DNA from 3 places in the Ruania zhangjianzhongii genome. Region 3 is predicted to be linked to each of the others. Evidence: predicted binding sites of a transcription regulator. Region 3 holds the regulator's gene; each other region holds the start of a gene.
The links. The regulator LexA, encoded in region 3, represses DNA repair genes until DNA is damaged. The targets are predictions, from matches to a motif close to TCGAACANNTGTTCGA.
Positions count from the first base shown of each region.

Region 1 (10,256 bases), 1.1 Mb from region 3:
CACCGCTGCCGTGCAGGCGATCGAAGCGATCCGGCGCGGTCCGTTCCAGGTGCGTTCGCTGCAGGAGCACGACGCCGCGCGGGCAGACCGTCTCGAGGCACGCGGATGAGTACCCCCGCACCGTTCGGCGAGCGGCTGACCGAGGCCGCCGACCGGCTCGGACCGTTGTGCGTCGGCATCGACCCGCATCCGGGACTGCTGGCCTCCTGGGGTCTGGGCGACGACGTCGCTGGGCTGCGGGAGTTCTCCCTGCGCGCGGTGCAGGCGTTGTACGGGGCGGTAGGGATCGTGAAGCCCCAGTCGGCGTTCTTCGAGCGGTTCGGGAGCGCCGGGGTAGCGGTGCTGGAAGAGGTCATCGCAGCCAGCCGAGCCGCTGGGTTGCTGTGTATCGTCGATGCCAAACGGGGCGATATCGGCTCCACGATGGACGGGTACGCGGCGGCGTACCTCACCGAAGGCTCGTCGCTGGCCGGCGATGCGGTGACCCTGTCACCGTATCTGGGTGCCGGGTCACTGCAGACGGCGTTCGAGACCGCCCGCGCGAACGGCCGAGGCGTGTTTCTGCTCACCATCACCTCCAACCCGGAGGGTGCCCAGGTGCAGCATGCCCGCGACGGCGAGGGTGTGCCGGTCGCCGCGAGCATCGCCCGGGCTGCTGCCGAGCAGAACCGGGCCGAGCGATCCACAGGTGCGGAGCTGGGGTCGGTGGGCCTGGTGGTGGGTGCCACGATCGGCTCTGCGGCAACGGACCTGGGGGTGGATCTTGCCGGGGCCGGTGGGCCGCTGCTGGCGCCGGGGCTGGGTGCACAGGGGGGACGGCCCGAGGACCTGGCGGCCGTCTTCGCTGGTGCCACCCGCGCAGTGGTGCCGACCAGTTCCCGCGGTGTGCTCTCTGCCGGAGCCGACAAAGAAGCATTGGCCGCTGCGGCCCGCTCACTGAACGCTATGCTGAGACCTCTGCGTACCGGTTCGGGCAGGCCGGCCAAGGCTTGATCGCGCCTGCCTCGGCTCGCTACGTTGCCTGACATCCCCTTTGTCCCCGACGCTGAAGGTGACCCGCTGTGGCTCTTCCCCCCCTCACACCGGAGCAACGCGCCAAGGCGCTCGAAAAGGCGGCTGAGGCCCGCGCTGTGCGCGCAGAGGTGAAGAACCGACTGAAGTATTCCGGTGGCAAGCTCTCGGAGGTGATCGCCGAGGGGCAGCAGGACGGCGCGATCGGCAAGCTGAAGGTGCTGGCGCTGCTGGAGTCACTGCCGGGCGTGGGCAAGGTGACGGCCCGCACGGTGATGACCGAAGTGGGCATCTCCGAGTCCCGACGGGTGCGCGGGCTTGGGCCGCAGCAGATCGCCAAGCTGGTCGATCGGTTTGGCTGAGCCGGGCATCCACCCGGCGCGACTGACCGTGCTGGCCGGCCCCACTGCGGTCGGCAAAGGCACGGTCTCGGCAGATGTGCGGGAGCGTTATCCGCAGATCTGGCTCTCGGTCTCCGCGACCACACGTGCGCCGAGACCGGGCGAGGTCGACGGGGTGCACTATCGGTTCCTGCCCTCGGCGGAGTTCGCCCGGATGGTCGCCGAGGGGGAGTTCCTGGAATGGGCAGTGGTGCATGGCCGCAACTCCTACGGCACCCCGCGCGGGCCGGTGGAGGAAAGGCTGGCGGCCGGCCAGCCGGCGTTGTTGGAGATCGACCTGCAAGGCGCGCGGCAAGTGCGTCAGACGATGCCGGAAGCGCAGTTTGTCTTCCTCGCACCGCCGAGCTGGGAGGAGTTGGTCCGCCGCCTGGAGGGGCGCGGCACCGAGGATGCCGAGGAGCGGGAGCGCCGCTTGGTGACGGCCGAGGTAGAGCTGGCAGCGGCGTCGGAGTTCGACCACAGCATCGTCAACGACGATGTGCACCGGGCCACTGACGAACTCGCTGCGCTGATGGGATGCACGCTCCGGGCCTGAGCCGGCTGCTGGCCGTGGGGACCCGAGCCGGACCCGGGCAGCGCGAGCCTGAGCCGGGTATGGGTTGTGGGGACCCGAGCCGGACCCGGGCAGGCCGACACCGAAGCCGAAGCCGGGTATGGATCGTGCCAACCCGAGCCGGGCACGGGCAGGCCGACGCCGAGCCGAGGCACCGGTGATGTCGTCCTGAGTCGCACGCAGGTTGCGCCGCCCGGGGTGGCGCCGCCCGGGGTGGCGCAGCGCACTGCGCGTCGGCGATGAACCCCGCCGCGATGGCCGCTAGACTGGATGGCTGGTGCCTGGTGCGCTGGCTGGCGCTCTGAGTGCTGACTGGTGCCTGTGCACCGACCCGAACGCGTTCCGGGGACGTGCTCCCCGCGGAGAAGAGGAACTATGACTGGAATCGTGGCTGCCCCCGAGGGCATCACCGACCCGCCGATCGACGACCTGCTGCAGTCCGCGGACTCCAAGTACGCGCTGGTGATCTACTCGGCCAAGCGCGCCCGGCAGATCAACGCCTACTACGCGCAGCTGAACGAGGGCCTGCTGGAGTACGTGGGTCCGTTGGTGGAGACGAAGCCGCAGGAGAAGCCGCTCTCGATCGCCATGCGGGAGATCAATGACGGTCTGCTGACCCTGGAAAAGACCGAGGACTGAGCATCGCATGCGCATCCTGCTCGGCGTGAGCGGGGGGATCGCCGCGTACAAGGTGGCGATCGCGCTGCGCCTGCTGCGCGAGGGCGGCCATCGAGTACGGGTAATTCCGACCGAGGCCGCCCTTGAGTTCGTCGGCCGGGCGACCTGGGAGGCGCTCAGTGGGGAACCCGTGACGACTTCGGTGTTCCAAGGCACTGCGCAAGTCGATCATGTCCGGCTGGGCCGGGAGGCGGATCTGGTGGTCGTAGCTCCGGCCACTGCTGATCTGTTGGCCCGCGCCGCGACCGGCCGTGCCGACGATCTGCTCACCACCACACTGCTCACGGTGAGCTGCCCGGTCCTGGTGGCGCCGGCGATGCACACGGAGATGTGGGCACACCCGGCCACTCAGGCGAATGTGGCGACACTGCGTCAGCGCGGGGTGTCCGTGCTCGACCCGGCCGTCGGACGGTTGACCGGTGCTGACACCGGAGCGGGCCGGATGCCGGAGCCGGAGGAGATTGTCACCGCTGCGTTGGCGCTGGTGCACGGCCGCACCGGTGACAGCGTGCTGGGCGATGGGGCCGATGAGCAAGGCGCTGGTACTGATCAGCACGGCAACGGCCGGCCGGGGGTGTCGGCCAAGGGGCAGAGCAGCGCCGACCTGCGTGGAGTCACCGTGGCGGTCAGCGCCGGTGGCACGCGGGAGGCGCTCGACCCGGTGCGGTTCCTGGGGAACAGGTCCTCGGGGCGGCAGGGTGTGGCCCTGGCCCGCGCTGCGGCGGACCGGGGAGCCACGGTGCACCTGGCTGCAGCCAATGTCGATTCGGCTCTGCTCCCCGCGGGTGTGCAGGTGCACGAGGTGGAGTCGACCGCCGAGCTGCAGGACGTGATGACGAGGTTGGCCGCAGAGGCCGATGTGCTCGTGATGGCCGCGGCCGTGGCGGACTTCCGGCCATCACAGTCGGCCGCTGCGAAGACGAAGAAGCGTGCCGACGGTTCGGTAGCACCGATCGAGCTGGTCCAGAACCCGGACATCCTTGCCGGTCTCGTCTCGCGACGCCAGCCGCGGCAGGTGATCGTCGGCTTCGCCGCCGAGACTGGTGACGAAAGCGGGTCCGTGCTCGACCACGGGCGCGCCAAAGCCAAGCGGAAGGGCGCAGACCTGCTCGCCGTGAACGCCGTCGGATCGGGTGCCGGATTCGGGGACGTGCCGAACACGGTGCACCTCCTGAATGCGGCGGGGGAGCAGGTCGGTCACGCCAGTGGGAGCAAGGACGAGGTGGCGGCGGCGATCTGGGACGCAGCCGCTGAGCTTCTCGACCAGCGATCACCGGAGACAAACGGGGCCGAAATGTCCACCGACACCGGTACGCTCGGCTCGTGACCCTGCGACTCTTCACCTCCGAATCCGTCACCGAGGGACATCCCGACAAGGTGGCGGACCTGATCTCGGACTCGATCCTCGACGCCATGCTGGCTGCGGACCCGCGGTCCCGCGTGGCCGTCGAGACCCTCGTCACCACCGGTCTGGTGCATGTGGCCGGCGAGGTCACCACGGAGAGCTACGTGGAGATCCCGAAGCTGGTCCGCTCTGTGGTGAACGGAATCGGTTACACGTCCTCCGATATCGGCTTCGATGGCGCCTCGTGCGGGATTTCGTTGTCCATCGGGCAGCAGTCCGGCGACATCGCGCAGGGTGTGGACAAGTCGTTGGAGTCGCGCACGGACACTGCGGACTTCTCCGAGTACGACCTGCAGGGTGCCGGTGACCAGGGTCTGATGTTCGGCTACGCCACGGACGAGACTCCGGAGCTCATGCCGCTGCCGATCCTGCTGGCGCACCAGATCTCCGCACGCCTGACCAGGGTGCGCAAGACGGGTGTGCTGCCGGGGCTGCGCCCGGATGGCAAGACTCAGGTAACAATCGCCTATGACGGCGACCGTCCGGTAGCGCTGGACACAGTAGTTCTCTCCACCCAGCACGAGGAGGGCATGCGCCTGGAGGACGAGTTGACGCCAGGGATCCGTGAGCACGTCATCGACGATGTGGTCTCGCACCTGGCCGACGGGCTCGGTCTCGATGTGAGTGGCTATCGCTTGCTGGTGAACCCGACGGGTACGTTCGTGGTCGGCGGCCCGATGGGGGACGCGGGCCTGACCGGTCGGAAGATCATCGTGGACACGTATGGCGGAATGTCTCGGCATGGTGGGGGAGCGTTCAGCGGGAAGGACCCGTCGAAGGTGGACCGGTCCGCGAGCTACGCCATGCGGTGGGTAGCGAAGAATGTCGTGGCGGCGGGGCTGGCGCGCCGCTGTGAGGTCCAGGTGTCCTACGCGATCGGGCGTGCGCACCCGATCGCCGTGTACGTGGAGACGTTCGGTACGGAGACCGTGCCGACAACTCGCATCGCCGAGGCGATCCAGGCGGTCTTCGACCTACGCCCGGCCGCGATCATCCATGACCTCGACCTGTTGCGGCCCATCTACGCGCTCACCTCCAACTACGGGCACTTCGGTCGTGAGCTGCCCGAGTTCACCTGGGAGCGAACCGACCGGGTAGCCGACCTTCGGGCTGCGGTCGGCTGACGATGTGAACGCGGCTCTCGCCACGAAGAGCCCGCAGCCAGGCACGAGGATAGAGGCATCGAGGCATCGAGGCGTCACGACAGTCCAGGGCCTCAGACTGACGCACCACCGGCAGCACCAATGCACGGCGTAGCCTGGCATCAGCTCGGTCAGGTGCTCCACGACCAGCGTTTGCGGATCTGGCTCCCGTTCGCTCACCGAGCTTCGTCACGAGGTGATCCAGCGCTCCGGCCCGGCTCACTGCCGAAGTGGAGGCTGGGGTGGCTCGGTCGCCGATGCACTCGCTGCCGGGGGTGGCACGTTCTGGATGGCCCGGCCGTCCGGGTCGGTGAAGGTCCACCAGCCGGGCCGGTCAACGTCCGGGCTGGTGTGGCGGGTGATGCTCAAGTGCCGCTGATGCACGAGAGCATGGTGGTGCCAGCAGAGCAGAATCGCATTCTCCGTGCTGGTGCGGCCCTGGTGGTACCACCAGATACTGTGATGGATCTCGCCTTGCCCCGGAGGTGCGGAGCAGCCCGGGTACTGGCAGTGCCGATCCCTGGCGATGACGGCTCGCGTCTGCGCTGGGGTGAACAACCTCTCAGTGCGCCCCGAGTCCAGGATCTCACCATCGGGGCCGAAGACGACCCGGTGGAACTCACCGTCACAGAGCAGTTTGCTCAGGTGCCCGTGCGGGATCGGAGTCCCGTCCGCGAACGTACCGGGAGCAACATCGGTCAGCAGCGTGTAGTCCAGGCCCGCTGGGATCGCCGGCTCCGGGCCAGACCACGGTGTGGTGCGGCTCCTTCCTGCTTCCACTGCGGAGGTGGGCAAACCAAAGGCGTCCCGGACCAAGCACGCGGGATTGCTGGCGTTGATCAGGCGTTCCAGCGTGGTGTAGTCGATCGTGATGGCTAGGTGCGGCCGTATTCTCGCCCCTGGCTGCAGCGTGCCGGAGTCGAGGAACACTCGGCACAGGTGCACCAAAGCATCAGCACGCCGTTGGGCCGGGGTGCGCTCATCATCCGCCGCCGGGGTGCCGATGATCGCGTTCAGTGCCTCGGCGACTACGGCACCTTCCTCGGTTCCCAACCAACCGCGCACATCGGTGCCGTCCAGCACCGGAGCGATGAACAACTCCCTGCCGGCATACTCGTCGCGCCAGTTGCGGTCGGCGGCATCGGGGTCGCTACGGGTGGCCCACTCACGAACAGCAGCGGTGAAGTCCTCCACCCCCATCCGCGCGGCCTGGGCAACGAGGAACCCTTCACCCATCGGCTCCTCGCGGAGCTGCAGCTGCTGGGCCTCGCTCTTGGTGAAGCGCGCCAACACCCGGGCATGCTCGGCTCCCAACTGCCCCTGGGTCAGAGCTCGCGCAGTCAGAGGGAGCCTCTCCCGCAGATCCCGAGCGAGCATCCGGGCGGCGTGGGAAGTCGAGCGGCGCCGGTGAGTGTGCAGGCTCCACCACTTCGCGAAAGACTGATAGCCGGACGCAGCCCACGCCTGACCGGCATCGATGCCGCCGGCGCACTGCGTCTGCAGCGCTTCCACCCCGCGGGTGACCTGCTCTACCTCGGCGACGACCGAGCCCGCCTCAGGTTCCGTGAAGGACGCGAACGCTGTCTGAGCTAAGGTGGCCAGCTCGGTTCGCACCGCCCTCAACCGCTCGCACATCTCGCCAGCTGCCAAGGGAACTCGAGTATCCGTGATCAGTGTCATGACGCCTTCACCTCCCTCACGTTCTTCGGTGAGCTATTCGGGTCGCTAATCGTCTCATACTGCCGTTCGAGTGTACGTTCTATTCTACGCTCGCCCACTGACAATCTGCAGAGGTGCGACACGCCCGGATCGACCGCGCTGGTCGGCAGCACACACTGAACGCGACTCGCGCCGAGGCATGGGCTCGCCGACTCCTCGGCCTCGCATTTTCTGGACGATTTCCCACATTGCAGCAACCCTGCCACTAGGCGAGACCTTCGCGTCGCCGCGGCCTCACGGGTTGTGGATATCGCGGCATGAAACGGACATCACGCGGAGATGTGGCGGATAAGTGGGCAAAACATTAGCCAGCACACGAATCGTTCGGAGCGCATAGCGCAACGGCGGGACTTCATCAATGAGTGGCGATATTGTCAGTCCCAGCATGATCCCGAGCCGCTGACCTGCTTCGCCGGTCGCCGCTGACTCGCTCTGCCGGTCGCCGCTGACTCGCTCTGCCGGTAGCGCTCCCGTTCGCGGGGCGACCCGAGCATCGGGACCACCGGCTTCCACAGCCCTACGTGCACGCCGTCGGTGTCTCGTGGTGAGATCTGCACTGTGACCGAGACCCATCAGCCCAGTCTGCTCGACGTGCGCAGCGCGCCACGTCCGCAGTCGGACGTGGCCGGTGTGGCACAGGTTCTGGTGGACGTGGCGCTGCCGCATCTCGATCACACCTTCGACTACGCGATCCCCACGAAGTTCGCCCACCAAGTCAAACCGGGTGTCCGGGTCAAGGTCCGCTTCGCGGGCGTGGAGCGCGACGGCTTCGTCCTCGGCCGCAGCACCAGCTCCACGCACGAAGGCTCGCTCGCCCCGCTCCGGCGGGTGGTCTCCGACGTCCCGGTGCTTACCGCAGCGGTGTTCGACCTCGCCCGACAGGTGGCGGCCCACTATGCCGGCACCACGATGGACGTCCTCCGGATGGCAGTGCCGCCTCGGCACGCCCAGACGGAGAAGTCAGTCTTCGAGAAGCCGGCCGTCGCTGCCCCACAGTGGCGTGCGGAGCCGGACTCGCTGCCCGATCCTGCCGCAGTGGAGAACTCCACGGTGCGCGAACCGGTCGCACCCGCTACCGAAGCATGGGCCCGGTATCCCGGGGGCGCTGCCTTTCTTCGCCGGATCCAAGCAGGAGAGTCACCCCGGGCGGTGTGGGCAGCGCTGCCTGGCGGGCCAGTCGTGCCCAGCGCCGACTCCGCCGCCACCGCCGCCGCCCCGCACTGGGCCGAGGCGATCACCGCGGCCGCCACCGCCAGCCGCCTCGGCGGCCGATCCACCGTCGTCTGCCTACCGGACCAGCAGGACGTGGACATTCTCAGCGCGGCGATGAAGGCCACCGGCCTCGACCATGTGGTGCTCACCGCCGAACAGGGCCGCGCGGCCCGCTACCGACGGTTCCTCCTTGCCCTGACCGGCCAGGCGCACGTAGTGATCGGCACCCGGTCGGCAGCTTTCGCCCCGGTCACCCAGCTCGGTCTGGTGGTCTGCTGGGACGACGGCGACGACCTGCACATCGAGCCGCGCGCCCCGTACCCACACATTCGCCAGATCCTCACTCTCCGGGCCCGCTCTGCCGATGCCGCCGCCCTGTTCGGCGGCTTCATCCGCACCCCCGAGGCGCAGCTGCTCGTCCGAGACGGCTGGGCCCGTTCCCTGCAGGCACCGCGCGCGGTGGTCCGGGAGCACACGCCACAGGTGCAAGCCCCCTCGGACGTCGATCTGGACCGCGAGGGTGCAGCAGGACGAGCACGGGTTCCCGGATCCGCGATCCGGCTCCTGCGCTCAGGCCTGGAGAATGGCCCGGTCCTGGTCCAGGTTCCCCGTAGTGGCTACTTGCCTGTGGTGGCATGCGCCGACTGCAGAACCCCGGCCCGATGCACGCACTGCCACGGCCCGCTGGCACTGGACGGTCACCACACCAAGGCGCGCTGCACCTGGTGCGCGCGGTCACAGCTGGACTGGCGCTGCGCGGAGTGCGAGCACACCGGTCTGCGTGCGATGCGCGTGGGCTCCCAGCGCACCGCGGAAGAACTGGGCCGGGCATTCCCCGGCGTCGTCGTGCGCACGTCCGGGGCCGACGGCGGAGTGTTGCCCCGGGTGGAGGACGCACCAGAGCTCGTGGTCGCCACTCCCGGTGCCGAGCCGCGGACCGAGAACGGCTATGCCGCCGGGTTGCTTCTGGACGCCGCGGTGTTCACCTCACGCCCTGAGCTCGGCGCCGGGATCGAGGCGCTGCGCCGGTGGATGCGCGCGGCGGCTTTGGTGCGTTCGAACGCGCGAGTGATGCTCCTTGGTCACGGGGCCCCCGTTCCGGTGCAGGCACTCGTCCGGTGGGACCCGGTCGGCTATGCCGAGCGGGAGCTGGACGAGCGCACCGAGCTCGAGTTCCCGCCCATAGTGCGGATGGCCTCGGTCATTGGTGACGCGTCCGCCGTGCGTGGACTGATTCGGCGCCTGGAACTGCCGGCCGAGTCGATGCTCCTCGGCCCGGTGCAGACGGCCGATGCACAACCCGGCGGCGAGCCGCAACTGCAAGTGTTGGCACGCGTGCAACGCGAAAGCGGGGCGGAACTAGCCCGGACGCTCACCCACGCACAAGCCATCCGCTCCGCGCGGAAAGAGGGCGGCTCGCTCCGGGTCCGGCTGGATCCGGACCGACTCGCCTGAGCGCCGTGCCGTTCCAGTCCGCCTGGATCCGGACCGACTCGCCTGCGTCCAGGCCATCTCGCCTGAACTCCCGGCCGAGCAGGTACCCGACTCCAGCCGGACACGCATTCCCGGCTGCGCCACGCCGTCGCCGGCATGTGGTGGGCTGGAGCCATGACGATCGAAACGGTGGTGTTCGACTTCGGCCAGGTGCTCGTGGGGTGGGACCCTCGCCGGGTCTGGGCCGATTCCCTGACCCCAGAGCAAGCCGAGGCACTCCTCGAGGAGGTGGACTTCGCCGTCGTGAACCGCCAGCTCGATGCCGGTGCCCGCTGGGCGGACCTGCGCCCCGAGGTAGAGCGGAAGCTGGGGGAGCGGGTGGCGCACCTGGATACCTACCTGCGCGACTACCACCGGTCCCTGACCGGTCCGATCCCCGGAATGAGCGAGCTGGTCGAGGACGTGCGCCGCGCCGGTCTACGCACGGTGGGACTGACCAACTGGTCCGCGGAGACCTTTCACCACGCTCCGGCGGCCGCGCCGGTGATCGGCACGATCACCGAAGTCCTGGTCTCCGGGCGTGAGGGAGTGGCCAAACCCGACCCGGCGATCTTCGCCCTCACCGAGACCCGCTTCGAACTCGATCCCGCGCGCACCGCCTTCCTGGACGACTCCGCAGCGAATGTGCGCGCAGCGCAGGA
Region 1 covers NZ_CP042828.1:2,751,875-2,762,130, forward strand. The annotation lists gene carB (carbamoyl-phosphate synthase large subunit) at 1-109, shown strand, start outside; gene pyrF (orotidine-5'-phosphate decarboxylase) at 106-993, shown strand; gene mihF (integration host factor, actinobacterial type) at 1,062-1,373, shown strand; gene gmk (guanylate kinase) at 1,366-1,947, shown strand; gene rpoZ (DNA-directed RNA polymerase subunit omega) at 2,341-2,604, shown strand; gene FU260_RS12780 (bifunctional phosphopantothenoylcysteine decarboxylase/phosphopantothenate synthase) at 2,612-3,970, shown strand; gene metK (methionine adenosyltransferase) at 3,973-5,172, shown strand; gene FU260_RS12790 (HNH endonuclease signature motif containing protein) at 5,410-6,870, opposite strand; gene FU260_RS12795 (primosomal protein N') at 7,468-9,576, shown strand; gene FU260_RS12800 (HAD family hydrolase) at 9,730-10,256, shown strand, end outside.
Region 1: a site for LexA is predicted at 6,937-6,952, ahead of FU260_RS12790 (HNH endonuclease signature motif containing protein). Genes of this name have one in related genera too.

Region 2 (10,256 bases), 580 kb from region 3:
GGGCGCCGCGGGCGGCGAGCGCCACCTCGCGTGGCAGCACCAGCTCGGTGGCAGAGGTCCGCACCAGGAGGTGATTGTCCAGCAACCAGCGTGCACCGGGCGGGATGTCGTGGGAGACGGTGCCCACCGGCGGCCCCCAGGTGAGCGCTTCGAGCATTCGACGGGCGGGTTCGGGAGCCTTCGCCAGAGCCGAGCGTACGGCTCGCGGGGTGGTGGGCCACCCTTCCGCCGGTGGCACGCCCAGGTCCGCCAGGCGCGGTCCGAGTCCGAGCGGGTGCGGGCCCAGGGTCTCGCGCAGCACCGGAACCGGGGTCAGTTGGTCACCGGTCTCGAGCACCAGGGCGAGCTGGACGAGCTCGGCCACCTGCTCGGTCGGGTCCTGGCTACCAGCGGCCTCGACGTCGGCACGGGTCGGTGGCCGCGACTCGGCCAGCACCACGATCGTCTCCAGCACGCCCAGGGTGGGGGCGTCCAGGGTGGTCAGCGCCCGGGAGACCGAGGCCCGCGCTCCGGCGCGGGAGGCGAGCGCGGTCAACGACGACGGCGCCGGCCGGGCCAGGTCGGGGCGGCGGCGCAGCAGGTGGTCCAGCCGTTCGTCATCCCAGGTCCGCACCGCCTCGGCGAGATCGGGTGAGGACCCTGCGGTGGGAGTTCGGCTGGGCATCCGCACTAGTCTACGACGGCGCCATCTGCAGTAAACTGGTGCGCAGGCGCACTGCGTGCGTCAGCGTTTCCCCTCCCCACGACAGAAAGTCAGGAATCCTCGTGCCCACCGGCAAGGTCAAGTTCTTCGACGCCGACCGCGGCTTCGGGTTCATCGGCGCGGACGACGGCGGCGAAGTCTTCCTGCATGCCTCCGCGCTGCCAGAAGGATCACCCGCCCCGAGGCCGGGCACCCGGGTGGAGTTCGGTGTGGCCGACGGCCGCCGTGGCCCGCAAGCCCTGTCCGTGACGCTCCTCGACCCCGCACCGTCGGTGGTGCGCGCTCAGCGCCGCCCGGCCGAGGACATGGGACCGATCGTGGAAGACCTCATCCGTTTGCTCGACCGCGCCGGTAACCGGCTGCGGGCCGGCCGCTACCCCGACCGCGAAGAGTCCGCCAAGCTGGCGCGGCTGCTGCGTGTGGTCGCCGACGAGTTCGACGCCTGACTATGAGTAAGAGCAAGGAGTGTGGTGCATGAGCGCCGCTGCAGCTACCCGCCCGGCCGCCGGACGTAAGTTGACCGGTGACAGTGTGCTCGAGGGAGCCGTGGAGCTGGCGCGCGCCGCCCTGGGCGAGGAGCAGGTGGGCGAACACCTCGGCTTCGCCCTGGAGGCCGAACGCCTCGGCACCCACTACTTCGCTGCGACCGCACCCGGCTACCGGGGATGGCGCTGGTATGTGAGCCTGTCCCGGATCCCGCGCTCCCGGAACGCGACCGTGTGCGAGTCCGGGCTGCTGCCGGGGGATGAGTCGCTGACCGCTCCGGCCTGGCTGCCGTGGGCCGAACGGCTCGCACCGGGTGACCTCGGCCCCACGGACCGGCTGCCCTACGTGCCCGGCGACGACCGGCTCGAGCCGGGGTGGGTCGCCGGTACCGGCGACGAGGAGACCGATCACCTGGCGCTGCGGGAGCTCGGCCTCGGCCGGGACCGGGTGCTCAACCGCAAGGCGATCGACGCCGCAGCCACCCGTTGGCACGAAGGCTCCCGTGGGCCGGACACGGCTGGAGCAAAGGCCGCGGGAGCGTCCTGCGCGAGCTGCGGTTTCATCGTGCCGCTCGCCGGATCGCTCGGCACCGTGTTCGGCGTCTGCGCGAACGAGTGGTCGCCCGACGATGGCAAAGTGGTCGCACTGGACCATGGCTGCGGTGCGCACTCCGAGACCGATGTGCCGGAGGACGGGCACGAGTGGGACCAGCCGGACCTGCACCTGAACGAGTTCGATCTCGAGGTGCTGGCGCAGCCGGAGCCTGAGTCGAGTGCGCAGCCGGAGGCGAGTGCCGCGCCGGAGGCTGAGCCGGAGCCGGAGCCGGGTGCGGCTGATGACGCGGGCAGCGGTGAGGATGCCGCGGAGACGCCGGCCGCCGAAGGCGCTGAAGCTGACGCCGAGACGCCGGCCACGAACGATGCTGGGGGCACGGCGATCGACGCCGCCGCCGAGGGCACCGCGGATGCTGCCGAGAGCACCGCGGACGCCGCCGAGACGCCGGCCGCAGACGCGCCCGCTGAGGCCGGTCACCCACCGGCTGAAGGTTCCTCGAATCACTCCTGATCGGCGCCATCTCGCCGTATAATCCCGAGTGCGTGGTACCTCCACGTATCGGCCGTAGAGCCGGATCCTGCACGGGCGGTCTGCGATGTGCTCCGCTACAGTGTGAAGGACCCGTCTCTCGGGGGACTACTGGCTAAGGAGCCGAGAGAATATGAGCGAAAAGATGACACGTCGGGCCCGATGGGCAGCGGTTGCCGGCGGTGCGGTGTGCGCGGTGCTACTGATGGCACCGGGAGCATCCGCATCCACCACAGCAGGGTGGGGTGACGAGCTCATCCAGCTCAACCCCGGCGGCTCGCAGGTTCAGGGTTGGGGCGACGAGCTGATCAACGGTGGTGGTGGCAACCAGGCACTGGGCTGGGGCGACGAGCTGATCAACGGTGGTGGTGGCAACCAGGCACTGGGCTGGGGCGACGAGCTGATCAACGGCGGTGGCGGCTACCAGACCCTCGGTTGGGGCGACGAACTCATCTGAGTCCGGCTCGGCCGAGTTTCCCCGCAGCTGTCACAGATGGCCGCGTCCGTGAGTCGGACGCGGCCATCTGCCTGTCCAGGCCCTCTGGCATCATGGCGGCCGTGATGAGTCGGTGAGCGTGTCTGGGCAGTACACCTCACTACGCCCGCTGATCCCCGGGGTCTATCTGCCGTCGCTGCTGTTCAGCATCGGGATCGGTGCGATGACGCCGATGATCGCGGTCAGTGCTGTGGGGCTCGGTTCCGGTGCTGCTGGTGCAGCGCTCCTGGTGGCCCTCGTCCCGGTCGGCCAGATCATCGCCGATGTGCCCGCCGGGGTTCTCGCCGCGCGCCTGGGGGACCGGAGCGCGATGATCGCCTCCTCGCTGGTGGCGATGCTGGCCCTGGCCGGCTGTGCGCTCGCGCCCAACCTGGCCACGCTTGCCGTGGCGGTCCTGCTCACCGGAGCCACGAACTCGGTGTACGGCTTGGCCCGGCAGGCGCACCTGACCGAGGTGATCGCGCCGATGCGGCGGGCCCGGGCGATGTCCGCGCTCGGCGGGGTCGCCCGGATCGGCCTGTTCATCGGCCCGTTCGCCGGTGCCGCCCTGGTGCACGGGGCCGGTGGGCCGGCCCCGTCCTACTGGCTCGGCGTGGCCACCTCGCTGATCTCCGCGCTGGTGGTCTGGTTCGTGGTGCCGGCCGAGGGCAAGGACCACGACGGATCGGGCGCCACCCCGCGCCCGCGGATCTCCACGCTGCAGGTGCTGCGTGACTTTCGCGGCATCTTCACCACCCTGGGCATCGCCGTGCTGCTGGTGGGGGCGGTACGCGGCGCCCGGCAGACCGTGCTGCCGCTGTGGACCGAGCACCTCAACTACGCCCCGGCCACCACCAGCCTGGTGTTCGGCCTCGCCGGCGCGGTGGACATGCTGCTGTTCTACCCGGCCGGCAAGGTGATGGACCGGCTGGGCCGGCTGTGGGTGGCCGTGCCGTCGATGCTGGTGATGACCGTGGCGATGGTGCTGCTGCCGTTCACCCAGTCGCTGCCCGCTGTGATCACCGTGGCCCTCGTGCTGGGGATCGGCAACGGCATCGGGTCCGGGATCCTGATGACTCTCGGGGCTGATACCGCACCGGAGCACGCCCGCGCCCAGTACCTGGGCATCTGGCGACTGTTCGGCGATACCGGCAACGCCGGCGGCCCGCTGGGAGTCTCCCTCGGTGCCGCTCTCGGCTCGCTCGGGGCCGGGATCATGGCGATGGGCGGCATCGGCGTGCTCGCTGCTGCGGCGCTGTGGCGATGGGTGCCCCGCTGGACCGACCATGCCAACGCCACCACCCGCCGTCGGGCTGGACTGACCGGACACTGACTGGATACTGGCCGGGACGCGCGGCGAGCACCCTCACCGCCGAAAGTCGATGCGGCCACCGGTGTGTGCGCCGTCGATGCGCGTGTGGTTCACGATGAGGCCGACCCACGGCCGGGTGATCTCCGGTGCGCTGAGGTTGAGGTAGCGACCGACCAGCCACCGATCACCGTTGTCTCGCGCCTCGATCAGCCCCTGGCACGCCCCGTCGTCCCAGTCGAACCAGAGGTAGATCGTGCGCGAGGCCACGCTGAGTCGGGCGTGACCCCGCCGCCAAGCCAGACGATCGCTGTACCACCGGCTGGACCACCTACCCGCGATGCTCCCGGGAGCATAGGTGATCGGATCGGCCCAGGTGGGTGCATTGTCGTCGGTGGCCGGCCCGGTCAGCCGGACGTTTCGGGCGAACTCCTTCACGTCGGCACCATCCGGGTCAGGGACGTCTTGCACGCCGAACGGGTTGCGAGTCATGGGCTCCTCCTGGGTACGGATCTGGTCTTCTGTCCGCTCCTATGGCAGACGGCGGACGGCCCCGTGGTGTGAGGTCAGATCGTGGGTCCGAGGGTGCTCGGCTGAAATCCCGTTGACCTGGGGCGCGCGGACCCCGATCTTGTCTGGGGTAGAAGGCGCGATCGGGCCGGAGAGGAAGTAGCCGTGCGAGTGACTGAACATGAGGTCGGACCGGGTGCGTACGGGGTCGGTATCGCAGCCGACGGCGCCGTGTGGACCAGTCTCGTTCCCGGCGGTGAGCTGGTGCGCCTGGACCCGGACGGCCGCTCTGCCCGGATAGAGCTGGACTCGCCGCAGAGCCGGCCCATGGTGCTGACCAGCGGGACCGACGGCGACCTGTGGTTCAGCCGCGGAGACGGGTTCCTCGGCCACATCGATCACGCCGGCACGATTTCCTCGCATCCGCTCACCACCAGCGCGACGCCCTATGGCATCTGCGCCGGACCCGAGCAGACGCTCTGGTACACCCTTGTCGACGGGGACCGCGTCGGACGGATGACCGCCGATGGGCACGCGGAGGAGTTCCCGGTGCCCGCCGGCAGCATGCCTTCGCTCCTCTCCGCAGGTGCCGACGGCACGCTCTGGCTCACGCTGAACCAGGCCAACGCCGTGGGCACCCTCTCCCTGACCGGCGCGCTGACGACCTACGAGCTGCCCACCGCCGACGGCGCACCCGTCGGTATCTGCGCCAGCCCGGACGGCGCCTGGTTCGCTGAGATCGGAGCCGGCCAGATCGGGCACATCGGCATCGACGGAGCCATCGAGGAGTTCCCGTTGCCCGACCGGTCCAGCAAGCCGCACGCCGTCGCCACCACCAGCGACGGCGGCTGCTGGGCCACGCTGTGGGCGAGCAGTTCCGCGGTCAGGCTCGACCGGCAGGGCCGCATCGTCGACGAGGTGCACTTCACTACCGGTGGCGAACCACACGGCGTGGCGATCGCGGCCGATGGGTCCGCCTGGGTCGCGCTCCAAGCCGGGTCTCTCGCGCACATCGCTGCTGGCTGACCAGGCCACCGCGCGCCCACCTGCACAGCTGTGTGTGACGTGGGACACTTCCGCTGAGGCCATCAGTGGAGGCAGAGATGATTGCAACCAGTGACGCAGTGGCGCCCGACGGCCGCCCCAACGGCTCGCCGGCGTTCACGCGAGTGCTCGCCTACGGGCGCAAAGTCGCCCGCGACCTCGCGCTCACCGGAGTCCCTGAGGACTCCTATGCCGTGCAGGAGGAGCGACAGCCTCCGCGCAAGGAGGAGTTCGGCTTCTACGGCTTCGGCGACGACATCCGGGTGCCCATCCGGGAGCGCCGGTTGAGCCTCGGCGGCTGGCGAGTGCACCACCGACTGCTGGACGAGACCATCCGGCTGGACGAGGTGGGCAGCCAGGTAGGTCCGGCCACTGCCCGCACGGTGCGGGAGATCTGGCTGTTGCGCAGCGGTGGGCTGCAGGAGGCGGTGCTGCATACCGAGGCCGACGGCGCTACGTCAGCGCAGTCGGCACCGTTGACCGAGGGGGTCGCGGCCTCGATCAACGACACCGAGCAGTGGCGTCAGGAACGGTCCAGTCACGCTGGTGTGCGGTTACTACGGCGTACGGCGATCCTCACCCCGGGTGCCGTGGATCCGGAGCTTGGCGCTTTGGAGGGGGCGCTTGACGAGTTGCGGGAGCGGATGAATCGCTGAGGGCGGGTGCGCGCCGAGTGGTCGCAGCTCGGCACGGTGGCGGTCTGCCTTCGTGGAGGGCACTGCGGTCCGCAGTGTGGCAGCGCCGCCGAGCAGCATTCGTCCACATTTCTGCTCGACCCTCTAGCGTACGGGTGTTCGAAATAGTACACTAGTTCTATGGGCGGCGACATCGATATCTTCTCGGAGGGCTCCGGTGATGGGGGCTCCGGGCGGGGTGGTGCTGTGGGGGTGATGGCTCGGTTGTTGACTGAGTTCGAGGGTTTGGGCGTGGATGAGCAGCTGGTGCGGATGGGTACTGGTGGTGCGTTGTTGGAGCGGTTGCTGGCGTTGGATCTGGACGCGGTCGGGGATGGGGCGCTGGTGGAGGCGGTTGCTGCGGCGAACCGGATCTCGGCGTGTGCGGAGGCGGTGAGGGCGCAGGCGGCGGGGGTGCTTGCGGAGCGGGCGTCGATGAATCCGCCGGCGTTGGCGGTCGAGAGTGTTGATGCCGACACCGGTCGGGTTACTGCGATGGATGCGGAGAAGGGGTGTACTGCGCCGGAGGAGTTGGCGGTGCGGTTGGGGTGGACGCGGGGGCAGTGTCGGGATCTGGTGCGGCGGGGCCGGGCGTGGGGTACTCATCTGGTGAATACGGGTGAGGCGCTGCGATGGGGGTGGATCGATGCTGGGCGTGGGCGGGTGATCGCTGATGGGTTGGCGGATTCGTCTTGGCAGGTGGCGATGGCGGTGGAGGATGAGGTGTTGCCGGGGGCTTCGGGGCAGACTGCGGGGCAGTTGCGCCGTGATATTGCTCGGGCGTTGATCGCTGTGGATCCGGCTGAGGCTGAGGCTCGTGCGCAGCGGCGTCGGGCGCGGCGGCGGGTGAGTCGGCCGCGGGTGTTGGCTGATGAGGTGGCGGCGATGACGATCGAGGGTCCGGCTGCTGATGTGCTTGCGTTGGATCAGGCGTTGCATGCTCACGCGAAAGCGGCCAAGCGTGAAGGGGACTCGCGCACCATGGGCCAGCTGCGCTTCGATGCTCTCGCGGGGGTGGGTTCTCAGGCTTTGGTGAGTGGGCATCTGGGTCCGAAGCACTTGGGCCTGTCACTGGCTCAGAGCGAGGGGCGCAAGCCGGAGGTTCATGTCACGGTCCCGATCAGCCACCTGATCCCGGACACCCCGGCACAGGCCAACGCCGGAACCAGCACCAGTACCGGGGCCAGCACCGGTACCGGAGCCCGCGCCAACCCCGATCCCGATCTCGATCCAGGTGCGGGGGTTGATTGTGGTGATGAGGCGGGTGTGCTGCGCCGGATGCTGACCGCACCACCCGCACCCGCACCCGCACCCGCACCCGCGCCCGTGCCTGGCGCCGGGTCGACGTGTACGTGTGGTGGCCGCCGGATCGGACCGGCAGAACTGGCAGGATCGGCAGGATCGGCAGGACCGGCAGACCAGACCGGGTCGGGTGTGTCGGCTGGTCTGGAGGCGCCGTGGTATATGCCGAGTGAGACTGTGATCGACGTGGGTCCCAGCATCAGCGGCGAGGCGGTGCCGTTCCTGAGTGGGTATGGGCCGATCACTCCTGCTACTGCTCGTGCGTTGGCTGCGGGTGGGATTTGGCGCCGGTTGGTGACCGACCCGGTCACCGATCAGTTGCTGGACCTGGGTCATACCCGGTATCGGCCCTCGAGTGCGTTGGCCGACCATGTCCGGGCCCGAGATGTCTCTTGTGTGCGGCCCGGGTGCTCCACCCCGGCGACCGAGTGCCAGCTCGATCACACCCAGGCGTGGGACCACACCGACCCGGGCGAGGGTGGGGCGACGGCTCCGGCGAATCTGGGGCCGTTGTGCCAGCGGGACCACCAGGCCAAGACCCACGGCGATTTCGAGCTCGAGCAGACCGCTCCCGGGGTCTTCGAATGGACCACCCCCACCGGGCACCGCTACCGCCGCAACCCCGACGGCAGCACCACCCCACTGAGCCACCACCCCGACACCCCACCCCCGTTCTAGGGCCGAGGTGTTCGGCGGCGTGTCACGTTCTCCCGGGTGGACGGTGCACCCCGCGGTGCGGATCGCTCAGAGCACAGCGACCTTCCATCGGCTGCACGCAGGTGCGCCTGGCCGAGCTGGGCGTGTGGGCCGGGGCGCATGGAGCACTGCTGCAAGCGGCCGAGGTGGGGTGAGGCTGAGGCTGGGTGACGCCCTGGTGGCCGTGGTTAGGGTAGGTCGATGACCACCCCGCCGTGCGCCGAGCTGCATCTGCACCTGGAAGGAACCCTCGAACCCGATCTGGTGTTTGCGCTCGCTGAGCGGAACAAGATCGAGCTGGACTACCGCGACCCTGATGAACTGCGTGCGGCGAAGGAGTTCACCGATCTGCAGTCATTCCTCGACCTCTACTACTCCTGCATGCAGGTGTTGCGTACCGAGGAGGACTTCGCCGACCTGACCCGCGCGTATCTGCGCCGGGCCCGTGAAGCGGGGGTGTGGCATGCGGAGATCATGGTGGACCCGCAGGCGCACATGGTCCGCGGTGTGCCGCTGCCGACGGTGATCGAAGGGGTAGGCGGCGCGCTCGCCGAGAGCGAGCGCGAGTTCGGGATCAGCACCGGCCTGATCGCCGCGTTCCTGCGGGACCGGCCCGCAGCCGAAGCGCTCGAGGTGCTCGACGATCTGCTCGTGATGGACGCACCACTGCTGGGCATCGGCCTCGACTCGGCCGAGGTGGGCTACCCACCCTCGCTGTTCACGCACGTCTATGACCGCGCCCGCAGCGCCGGACTGCACCTGATCGCGCATGCGGGGGAGGAGGGGCCAGCGGAGTACGTCCGGGAGGCGCTGGACCTGCTCGGTGTCGAGCGGATCGACCACGGCATCCGGTCGATGGACGATCCGGACCTGGTGCAGCGGCTGGTCCGCGAGCAGGTCCCGCTGACCGGGTGCCCGCTCTCGAACGTGCGCCTGCGCGCTGTGCCCAGCCTGGCCGAGCACCCGCTCCCCGCGATGCTGGCGGCCGGGCTGCTGGTCACGATCAACTCCGACGACCCGGCGTACTTCGGCGGCTACGTGGACGACAACTACGCCGCTATCGCCGAGCAGTTCGGCCTCGGCCGCGACCAGCTCGCCGCGCTCGCAGAGAACTCGGTGCGTGCGTCGTTCGCGAGCGAGGCGCGCAAGACGGAGCTGCTGGGTGAGGTGGAGACCTGGCGGGTCGGCTAGGTTCGCCGGTCAGCCATTGCATAGAGCTCGAAGAGATCGCGGCTGGTCGTTAGCCATAGTGACCGGCTCGGCAGCGGAACCCCACGGTCTCGAGTACCGCTTCGATGTAGGACTTCGGGTCGGTATCCGGAGCAAGGTCGCCCCAGAGTAGCAGTCGTTGGATCAGGGCACCGGCGAGCAGGTCCTGCATGAGCTCGGGATCGAGGGCGGGATCGATCTGGCCGTCGTCTTGTGCCTCTCTGATCCTGGCGGCGAAGGCCCCGCGCCTGGGAGCGAACATCTCCACGAGGTAGGTCTGGGTGATCGCGCTGCCGTCGGGGCCGAGCGCCACCAGCTGACGTAGAAGGTTTCGAGCGAACTCATCCTCGAGAGCTGTGGCGGCACGGGCGACGAACAGATCGAGGATCTCCTCGAGCGTCCCGTCAGCCCAGTCTTCCAGGCCTGCTTCGGACTCGGCGCGAAAGGCCAGCAGGGCGGAGGCGACCAGTTCCTCGCGGGTGTCCCATCGCCGGTAGATCGCGGTACGGCTGGCCCCCGCCCGTCGGGCCACCTGGTCGAAGCTCACCGCCGCTCGCCCGCCCTCCGCGAAGAGCGACAGGGCTGCGCGCTGAAGTCGGCGATCGACGTCTGCACTACGCGGTCGGCCAGCCATGACGCCTACCGTCTCACACCCCTTTACGGTTTCGCTACACCTCTGTACCGTAATCGCGGGGCACCCACCCGCGACCTCGACGCGAGGAGAAGTCCGATGCGGACAGTTTCTGACAGCACGGCGTTCATCAC
Region 2 covers NZ_CP042828.1:1,119,554-1,129,809, forward strand. The annotation lists gene FU260_RS24345 (helicase-associated domain-containing protein) at 1-664, opposite strand, end outside; gene FU260_RS05165 (cold-shock protein) at 766-1,149, shown strand; gene FU260_RS05170 (DUF3027 domain-containing protein) at 1,178-2,254, shown strand; gene FU260_RS05175 (hypothetical protein) at 2,406-2,729, shown strand; gene FU260_RS05180 (MFS transporter) at 2,842-4,080, shown strand; gene FU260_RS05185 (hypothetical protein) at 4,114-4,548, opposite strand; gene FU260_RS05190 (Vgb family protein) at 4,738-5,592, shown strand; gene FU260_RS05195 (hypothetical protein) at 5,670-6,266, shown strand; gene FU260_RS24350 (HNH endonuclease signature motif containing protein) at 6,426-8,264, shown strand; gene FU260_RS05205 (adenosine deaminase) at 8,484-9,473, shown strand; gene FU260_RS05210 (TetR/AcrR family transcriptional regulator) at 9,523-10,125, opposite strand; gene FU260_RS05215 (SDR family oxidoreductase) at 10,222-10,256, shown strand, end outside.
Region 2: a site for LexA is predicted at 6,393-6,408, ahead of FU260_RS24350 (HNH endonuclease signature motif containing protein). Genes of this name have one in related genera too.

Region 3 (10,256 bases):
AACAAGGCCGACCTGGCCGAACCGGAGACGATTGCCCGGCTGCGCACCCGCGAGCCGAACGCGATCGCGGTCTCCGCCCGCACCGGCGCCGGGATCGAGGAGCTGCAGGCGGCGATCGCCGAGGCCCTACCGCGCCCGGCGGTGGAGGTGGACGTGGTGGTGCCCTACGACCGGGGCGACCTGGTGCACCGCGCACACGCCACAGGTGAAGTCATCTCCACCGAGCACCTGGAAGCCGGCACCCGCCTGGTCGCGCGGGTGGACGACGCGTTGGCTGCGGACCTGCGCAACGCCGGCTGAGCCGCCCGGCGCTGGCCCGGGCGCCGCACGGCCCGTTCGATACTTGCCGCACTTGGGCGATACCGCGGAGCACTACTCAGTGCGCCAACTAGCGACTGGATGGATTCACGCCCGGGGCTGGGCGCGGGTCAGGTCAGTGGGATGGTGCGGGCTGTGGACGCGGGGTCTCGCAGCCTCGCGGGCGCGATACCGTCGGGGGGTGGGTGAGAGCGAGCAGGATGCGCAGCACGCCGGCTCGGTCGGCGAGGCTGGCGAAGCCGGCCCGGTCCGCCAGACGGCTACCGCCGCCGAGGGCGCGGAAGCGCACACCATCGACGCTGCCCTGGACCAGGTGGTCGGCGCGATGGGCGGCGCCCGTCGAGAGGGGCAGCACGAGATGGCCCGAGCGGTGGCGGACGCGCTGGACGACGGAGGGCATCTGCTCGTGCAGGCCGGCACCGGCACCGGGAAATCGCTCGCCTACCTGGTGCCCACGCTGATCAAGGCGGTCGAGTCCGGTCAGCGCGCGATCGTCTCCACCGCCACCCTCGCCCTGCAGCGGCAGATCCTCGGCCACGACCTGCCCGTGGTGCGGGAGAACCTCACCGGCCATCTGCAGCGGGAGCCCGACGTGGCCCTCCTCAAGGGCTGGCACAACTACGTCTGCAAGCACAAGGTTGCCGGCGGCTATCCCGACGACGAAGGTGCCCTGTTCGCCGCCACGGAAGCTGCGCCGTCATCGGCGGAGGAGCACCCCAGAGAAGCCGACGAAGGCCTGGGTGGCCAGGTAGTGCGGTTGCGGGAGTGGGCCGGCGAGACCGACACCGGCGACCGGGACGATCTGGTGCCTGGGGTCAGTGAACGCGCCTGGCGGCAGGTGTCCATCAGCTCGTTGGAGTGCCTCGGCCAGAAGTGCCCGCTGCTGGCGGAGTGCTTCCCCGAGCGCGCCCGCGCCCACGCCCGCGAGGCCGACGTGGTGGTCACCAACCACGCGATGCTTGGCATCGCCGCCGCCGGAAACCCCAAAGTGCTGCCCGAGCACGAGATCCTCGTGGTGGACGAGGCGCACGAACTACCCGATCGGGTCACCGCGCAGGCCACTGTGGAGCTGTCCGCGGCCGTGGTCGAACGCACCGCCCGCACTGCGCGCCGGCATGCCGGACTCCCGCTGAGCACCCTCGAGGAGGCCGCTGACGCGCTCCGGCCGCTGCTGATGGCGGTTCCGGAGGGCAGGCTCCGGTCCGGGCTACCGGCCGAGCTTGCTCCGATCGTGCGCAGCATCGCCGAAGGCACCCGGGAAGGGATGACCGCGATGCGCCAGCAGTCCTCTGCAGCCGGTGAGGCCGGGGCGAAGTCGATGGCGCACAGCGCACTGCTCGCCCTGTTCGAGGTGGCCGATCGGCTGCTCTCGGACCGGATCGCCGACCATGTGGACGTGCTCTGGTGCGAACGCGGCCGGCGGCCGGGGGAGGCCTCGCGGCTGATGCTCGCCCCGCTGAACGTGGCCGGCCCGATCGCGGGCGAGCTGCTCAGCGGACGCTCGGCCGTGCTCACCTCGGCTACGCTTGCCCTCGGTGGCACGTTCGAGGCCACCGCGCGCTCCTTGGGACTGGCCGACGGCGGCTACCGCAGCGAACTGGTCACCTCACCGTTCGACTATGGCCGGCAGGGCATCCTGTACGTGGCCTCCTCGCTCGCCGCGCCGGGACGGGACGGGACCGACGAGAAGATGCTCGCCGAGATCGCCGAGCTGATCACTGCCTCCGACGGCGGGGCGCTCGGGCTGTTCTCGTCTCGCCGGGGTGCCGAGGCGGCCGCCGAAGCGCTTCGCGAGCAGGTGGACACCCCGATCCTGCTGCAGGGCGAGGACGTGTTGCCCACGCTGGTCCGCGAGTTCGCCGCCGACCCGCGCGCCAGCCTGTTCGGCACCCTCTCGCTCTGGCAGGGCGTGGACGTGCCCGGGCTGAGCTGCCGTCTGGTGTTCATCGACCGGATCCCGTTCCCGCGCCCGGACGACCCGGTGAAGGCGGCCCGCACGGAGGCGATCGGGCGGGCTGGTGGCAACGGGTTCATGGCCGTCTCTGCCACTCATGCGGCCCTGCTGCTCGCCCAGGGTGCCGGTCGGCTGATTCGGTCGGTGACCGACCGGGGGGTGGTCGCAGTGCTCGACCCGCGGCTGCGCACCGCTCGGTACGGTTCCTACCTGGCGGCCAGCTTGCCTCCGCTGTGGCCGACCACCAATGCTGAGGTAGTCCGTGGTGCCCTGCGCCGGCTGGCCGCGGAGGCGGTGGCCGAGAGCGAGCCTAGAGTGAGCGGAGCACGCTGACCACGCGTCCGAGGATCTGTGCGTCGCTGCCGTCGATCGGGGCGTAGTTCTCGTTCGCCGGCAACAGCCACAGTGCGCTGTCGGTCTTCTTCAGCGACTTGACCGTGGCCTCACCGTCGATCATCGCCGCCACGATCTCGCCGTTCTCCGCGACGGCCTGGCTGCGCACCACGACCCAGTCGCCGTCGCAGATCGCGGCGTCGATCATCGAGTCACCGACCACCTTGAGCAGGAACAGCTCACCCTCGCCCACCAGCTGGCGGGGGAGCGGGAAGACATCCTCGACCGCCTGATCGGCCAGGATCGGGCCACCGGCGGCGATTCGCCCGACCACCGGCACATAGGCGGCGTGGCTGGTGTCCTGCTCGCCGTCATGGGTGGTGAACGTGGCGGCGTCACCGCGTACCTTGCGGGAGTCGTCGGAAACGATCTCGATGGCCCGGGTGGAGAGTGCATCGCGGCGAAGGAATCCCTTCTGCTCCAGCAGCTCCAGCTGGTACTTCACCGAGGACGGGCTGGCCAGGCCGACGGCGGTGGCGATCTCCCGCATCGTCGGTGGGTACCCCTTGGCCTCCAGGCTGGCGCGGATCGAGTCCATGATCCGTCGCTGCCGGGGGCTCAGGCTGGCTGGGTCCGGGCGGTCGCTCGGGTCCTGTTGTGCGCGGGCCATGGTGTCCTCCTGTTCCGCATCGCCTGGAAATCCGCCGATGTCGGTGGTCGATGATCTGCTCGGTCTGTGGCGTTCTCCACGATAGGCGCCACCACCCGAAAGACCAAACATGTGTTCGACTGGCGTGTCGAACGAACAGATGTGCTACTGTCAGTACAGACGTTCGACGGACGGGTGTTCGACGAGTTTGAGGAGACGAGAACGATGAGCGCACTGGCCTTCCCCACAGCGCCCCTGACCGTGCCCTCCCGCAGGCGGCACCTGAGGGCCGTCCCTGATCTGCCGGCCGCACCTCTGCCTGTGGCGGAGACGGAGTCTCGCCCGGCCGACACGAGTGCCGCCCTGCGACTGACCGTCCGTGGCCGTGTCGTGCTGGTGGCCCTGGCGTTCGCAGTTGCCGCCGCTGTCGGGGTGGGTGCCGGCCTGGCGTTCCCGGAGGCGGAGCCGATGCCCGAGCAGGTGCAGAGCGTGACCGTCGGCCCCGGCGAGAGTCTCTGGACCATCGCTGCGGACGTCGCGGCCGATGGGCAGGACGTGCGCGTGGTGATCGACCAGATCATGGCGCTGAATAACCTGTCCGCCTCGACAGTGCACGCCGGCGCAGAGCTGACCGTTCCTTCGGGGGAGTGACCTGATCGACCCGCCCGGCTGCCGCGGCCGGTCCAGGCCGGTCGATGGCACTTGCGCGAGTGGCCCTCGGATGTCTAAGTTGGGTACATCTAGTAGTTACATGGATGTGATTGACCAACATGTGGTGCTTTCGCACGACGCCGGAGGGAAGGGAACCGCTAGGTGCACTGCCCGTTCTGCCGGCATGGCGACTCCCGGGTCGTGGATTCTCGCACGGCTGAGGATGGCGCGTCCATCCGTCGTCGCCGACAGTGTCCGGAGTGCGGCCGCCGCTTCACCACAGTGGAGACCACCAGCCTGACGGTGATGAAGCGATCGGGTGCCGTCGAGCCGTTCAGCCGGGACAAGGTGATTGCCGGCGTGCGCAAGGCATGCCAGGGCCGCCCGGTCTCCGAGGACGATCTGGCGCTGCTCGCCCAGCAGGTCGAAGAAGTGGTCCGTGCCACCGGTGTGGCCGAGATGGACGCGCACGAGGTGGGGCTGACCATCCTGGGCCCGCTGCGCGAGTTGGACGAGATCGCGTATCTGCGGTTCGCGAGCGTGTACCAGGGCTTCTCGTCCCTGGAGGATTTCGAAGCGGCGATCACGGCTCTGCGCGACGAGCGCAGCGCAGCCGAGCCGCTCGAGTAATAGACGGCCGCCGGTGGCCCGGGAGGGGAAGCCCGGACCACCGGCGGCGAACCACTGTTCGTGGGATCGGCCCGCTATCAGTGGGATCGGCCCACTTTCAGCGGGGTCGGAGAGTGCTCAGCGGTCGCTGGAGCGCGGCGCCCAGAGGTTCACTCCACCGTCCCGGGCGTAGCGGTCGATCTCGGTCAGCTCAGCCTCGGTGAACTCCAGGTTGTCCAGCGCACCGAGGGTGTCATCCAGCTGACGCACGCTCGAGGCACCCACCAGCGCGGTGGTGACCCGGGGATCGCGCAGCACCCACGCCACCGCCATCTGGGCCAGCGTCTGGCCGCGACCGGCGGCGATCTCGTTCAGCGACCGTACCCGGGCCAGGTTCTCCTCGCTCAGGTACTCCTCCCGCAGCGGGCCACCCTTCGCACGGCGGGAGTCGGCCGGAACGCCATCCAGGTACTTGCCGGTGAGCATCCCCTGCGCGAGCGGGGAGAACACCACGGCACCCATGCCGGCATCGCCGAGCACGTCCAGCAGCGACTCGCCGGTGCCGGCCTGGTCGGGGTCCTCGATCCACCGGTTCAGCATCGAGTAGGACGGCTGGTGTACCAGCAGGTCGAGCCCGAGGTCCGCGGCCACCGCCAGGGCCTCCCGGGTGCGCTTGGCGTTGTAGGAGGAGATGCCCGCGTACAGGGCGCGGCCGGAGTCCACTGCCGTCTTCAGCGCCCCGAGGGTCTCGGTCAGCGGGGTGTCCGGGTTGTACCGGTGGCTGTAGAAGATGTCCACATAGTCCAGGCCCATCCGGCGCAGGGAGGCATCCAGCGAGGAGAGCAGATACTTGCGCGAGCTGCCGTCGCCGTAAGGCCCGGGGTGCATCGGGTAGCCGGCCTTGGTGGTGATCACCAGCTCGTCCCGCAGCGCGGCCAGGTCGGCGCGCAGCATCCGGCCGAAGTTCTCCTCCGCGCTGCCCGGCGGCGGTCCGTAGTTGTTCGCCAGGTCGATCTGGGTGATCCCGCGGTCGAAGGCGTGGTAGACGATCTCCCGCTGGGTCTGCAGTGGGTCGGTATCCCCGAAGTTCTGCCACAGCCCGAGGGAGACTAGCGGCAGCTGCAGCCCGCTCTTCCCGCAGTGGCGCATCGGCATGTGGTCGTACCGGTTATCGGCAGGTGTGTACATGGTCCCGAGAGTAGTCCGTCGCTGCAGGTGGATGAGAGTGCGTCTCGCTCCGCCCGGAGAGTCCCCAGCACTGTGCGAGCCCCGGGTCTCTATCGGTTCGAACTCATGCCCCCGCCGGCCGCGATGGGTCCGAACTCATGCCCGCGCCGGCCGCGATAGGTTCGAACCCATGACCCCTCGACGCCGCGACAGCCCCGACCTTCGCACCTTCTACCCGGAGATCGAGCCCCACGAGACCGGGTACCTGGGGGTGAGCGATGATCACGAGCTCTACTACGAGGTGAGTGGGAATCCCGCGGGCAAGCCGGTGGTCTTCCTGCACGGCGGGCCAGGCTCGGGCGTGAGCCCTGCACAGCGGCGTGTCTTCGATCCGGAGCGCTACCGGATCGTCCTGTTCGATCAGCGGATGGCCGGCCGATCCCGCCCACACGCCTCGGCGCCGGAGGCCGATCTGAGCACGAACACCACCTGGCACCTGGTGGCCGATATCGAAGCGCTGCGCGAGCACCTCGGCGTCACGGCGTGGCAGGTGTTCGGCGGCTCCTGGGGCTCGTGCCTCGCTCTCGCGTATGCCCAGACCCATCCGAGCCGGGTCACCGAGCTGGTACTGCGAGGCATCTTCACCCTGCGCCGCAGCGAGCTGGACTGGATGTACGAGGGACCGCTGCGCAACGTCTATCCCGATGCCTGGGAGGACTACCTCGCCCCGGTGCCGCTTGAGCGCCGCATGCCCGGGCGGCTGCAGGAGGCCTTTCACGACCTCCTGTTCGACCCCGACCCGGCCGTCCATGTGCAAGCCGGCGCGGCGTGGACAGCCTGGGAGAACACGGTGATCTCCCTCTATCCCGACCCGGCAAACCTGGCCAAGGCAGCTGATGACGCCCATGCGGTCTCGTTCGCACGCATCGAGAACCATTTCTTCGTCAACCACGGCTGGCTCGAGGAAGGTCAACTCATCCGCGACGCCTACCGGCTGGCGGACATCCCGACCGTGATCGTGCAGGGCCGCTACGACATGTGCACTCCCGCGGTCTCCGCCTACGAGCTCGCCCAGGCCATGCCCCACGCCGAGCTGGTGATGACCCCAGACTCGGGCCACGCCTTCAGCGAGCCCGCCACTCTGGATGCGCTGATCCGTGCCACCGACTCGTTCGCCGCTGGCTAGAGCCGATACGGACGGCCGTTGCCGCACCGTCGATCGGTAGTAATCGTTGGCGATGCCCGCGGCAACCGGGCAGAGTGGGCACACGGCATCGGGTCCCCCTGATGCCGACGACCGTCAGAGGGAGCCCTGATGTCATCCGAGAAGTCCGACGATCCGATGGCCGACGCGAAGGCGAAGATGCGCGCAGCCCTCGACCGCAAGTCTGAGCGTGAGCATCTCACCGAGGAAGCCCCACCGAACACCGGACCGGTCCACGGTTCCGAGATCGACGGGCCCGGCGGGCGCCGACAGTTCCGCCGCAAGTCCGGCTGAGATCGGCCCACCCCGCCGGTTTGCCGTGTTCTGTCGCTTCCCCGGCCGGGGAAGCGACAGAACACGGCAAACCGAGGGAGGGGGAGCGGCGATGGGGCGTCGGTCCTGCCCCGCGGGTCAGTCCGTGGCGTCCGGATCCAACGTGCGCAGCCGCACCGTCGCCTCCATCGCCTCGATCCGGGCCAGCGTCTGGGCCGATACGCTGCCACTGACATCGGTGACCGCATAGCCCAGGCTTCCGGACGTCGCCAGCACCTGGCTCTCGATGTTCGCCCCGGCCGCGGAGAGTTCCTGGTTCGCCGCCGCCATCACCCCGGGCACGTTCTGGTGCAGGTGGGCGATCCGCCGGCTGCCGGCATGGGGCCGGTCCAGGATCAGCGCCGGTACGTTCACGCTCAGCGCAGTAGCACCGGCGTGCAGGTAGTCGCGGAGCTTCGCGGCCACGAACCGGCCGATGTCCTGCTGCGCCTCCTCAGTGGAGCCGCCCACATGCGGAGTGAGGATCACGTTCGGCAGCTCGCGCAGCTCGGAGTCGAACGGGTCACCCTGCGACTTCGGCTCGACCGGGAACACATCCACGGCCGCACCGCTGATCCGTCCGGCGAGCACCTGCTCGCGCAGCGCGCTGTAGTCCACCAGGAACCCGCGGGACAGGTTCAGGAAGATCGACCCCTGCTTCATCGCGGCGAACTCCCCGGCACCGAACATCCCCGCGTTCCCGGGCCTACCGTCCACGTGCAGCGTGACCACATCCGCCTCGGCGAGCAGCGCGTGCAGGCTCGGCATCCGCTTGGCATTACCCAGGGCCAGCTTCTCCGCGGTGTCGTAGAAGATCACCCGCATGCCCAGCGCCTCGGCCACCACGGACAGCTGGGTACCGATGTTCCCGTAGCCGACGATGCCCACTGTCCGCCCGCGCACTTCGTGCGAACCGTTCGCCGATTTGTCCCACACACCGGCGTGTAGCGACTTGTCCTTCTCGGTCAGCCGCCGGGTGAGCGCGATGATCTCGGCCAGCGCCAGCTCCACCACGGAACGGGTGTTGGAGAACGGGGCGTTGAACGCCACGACGCCGGCATGACCGGCAGCCTGCAGGTCGATCTGGTTGGTGCCGATGCAGAACGCACCGATCGCCAACAGGTCCGGGGCATGCTCCAGCACCCGAGGGGTGATCTGCGTCTTGGATCGGATCCCCAGTACCTGTACCCCGTCCAGTGCGGCGATCAGCTCGTCCTCGTCCAGAGCGCCGGATCGGGTGGCCACCTCCACACCGGCAGCGTCGAGCACCTCGGTGCCCAGCGGGTGGATGTTTTCCAGAAGGAGTGCCTTGACCACGGCCCTATCGTGCTCCTCAGCAGGCGTAGAACAAAAACGTGCTCAGTGGTTGGACTCCAGGGCTGCCGGGAGGTCGCCGGAGTGCACCAGGTGCAACCGCTGAGTAGCCCGGGTCATGGCGACGTACAGATCGGCCGGAGAACCGCCGTCGAGGATCGCCTGCGGTTCGGCCAGCACCACCACATCGAACTCCAGACCCTTGCTGCCGGCCGCGTCGAGGACCACTACGTCGGCGCGCAGGTCGAGCCCGTCGCCGGCGCCGAGCGCCGCAGCGATCCGGTCCCGGTCCGCGGCGGCGGTGATCACCGCCAGCTTGCCGTCGGCACGGGCATCGGCCACCACTCGCGGCAGCTCCCCGGTCAGGTTCGCCACCTTCTCCCGCACGACGGCGCCAGGCAGGTCTCGTGCGGAGGTCACCGGGGCGGGCGGAAGATCAGGCATCCAGCGATGCATCGCCTCCTGGGCCAACGTCATGATCGAGGCCGGGGTGCGGTAGTTCACCGTGAGCGTCTCGGTCCGGAAGTTCCCACGCAGCGGGCGGGCCAGCATCTGGTCCCAGTCGCGGGCACCGGCCCGGCTGGAGGTCTGCCAGACGTCCCCGACGATGGTCATCGAGCGGCTCGGGTTGCGTCGCAGCAAGGACCGCCAGGCCATCGCGGACAGCTCCTGAGCCTCGTCGACCACGACGTGCCCGTAGGTCCAGGAGCGATCCGCGGCAGCCCGTTCGGCAGTGGTCAGCCCGCTGCCTCCGCCGATGAAGCGCTGGGCCACCAGCTCCGCGGACACCAGACCGCCACCGGCGCCGGAGGCGGCGAGCATCTCCTCGGCGTAGGCCACCTCCTGGGCATGGCGGGCCCGTTCCGCCTGTTCGTGGGCCCGGGCGGCCTCGTCGTCGGCGCCGAGCAGCTCAGCGACCTCATCCAGTAGCGGTACGTCCGCCGGCGTCCAGGCCGAGCCGCGCTCGCGGACCAGCATCGATCGCTCGGCAGCGGTCAGCCGCGGCGCCGCCTCGGCGAGCCGGTGCGGCTTCGCGTACAGGTCCTCGAGCAGCCCGGTCACGGTCAGCGGCAGCCAGCACAGGTTCAGCGCGACCCGCACATCCCGGGTCGTGCGCAGCTCGTCGACGATCTCCGCGTGGTCCTCGGTGCCCGCCTCCACCTTCTCCATGTACTGGCCGGCCAGTGCGGAAAGCATATGCCGCACGAACGTGACCCGGGCCAGGTTGTGCGGCTGGCGGGACCGGCGCGCGCGGGCCTGAGCCTCCTCCATGTCCTCGGTGCGCAGCCGCAACCGCAGTGATCCCACGCGCAGGTCCCGCTCCGGCAGGATGCGCTGCCGAGCCCGTACCGCGTTGGACAGGATCCGAGCCCAGGTCGAGCGGCCCTTGATCTCTGCGACGGCCGGGTCCTCAGTGGCCGGGGCCTCGATATCGGGCAGCAGGTCCCCGATCGTGGTGGCCACCACCCCGGTCTCGCCGAGGGCCGGCAGCACCTGCTCGATATAGCGCAGGAACACCCGCGATGGGCCGACCACCAGCACCCCGGAGCGTTCGATCCGGTCCCGGTGGGCGTAGAGCAGATAGGCCGCACGGTGCAGCGCTACCGCCGTCTTTCCGGTGCCCGGGCCGCCCTCGACCACCAGCACGCCGTCCAGCGAGGAGCGGATGATCGCGTCCTGCTCGGCCTGGATCGTGGCGACGATGTCGCTCATCCGCCCGGTGCGCTCGGCGTTCAGCGCCGCGA
Region 3 covers NZ_CP042828.1:1,699,708-1,709,963, forward strand. The annotation lists gene hflX (GTPase HflX) at 1-300, shown strand, start outside; gene FU260_RS07900 (ATP-dependent DNA helicase) at 644-2,605, shown strand; gene lexA (transcriptional repressor LexA) at 2,583-3,275, opposite strand; gene FU260_RS07910 (LysM peptidoglycan-binding domain-containing protein) at 3,480-3,905, shown strand; gene nrdR (transcriptional regulator NrdR) at 4,068-4,535, shown strand; gene mgrA (L-glyceraldehyde 3-phosphate reductase) at 4,653-5,702, opposite strand; gene pip (prolyl aminopeptidase) at 5,872-6,867, shown strand; gene FU260_RS07930 (DUF5302 domain-containing protein) at 6,997-7,179, shown strand; gene serA (phosphoglycerate dehydrogenase) at 7,297-8,514, opposite strand; gene FU260_RS07940 (HelD family protein) at 8,557-10,256, opposite strand, start outside.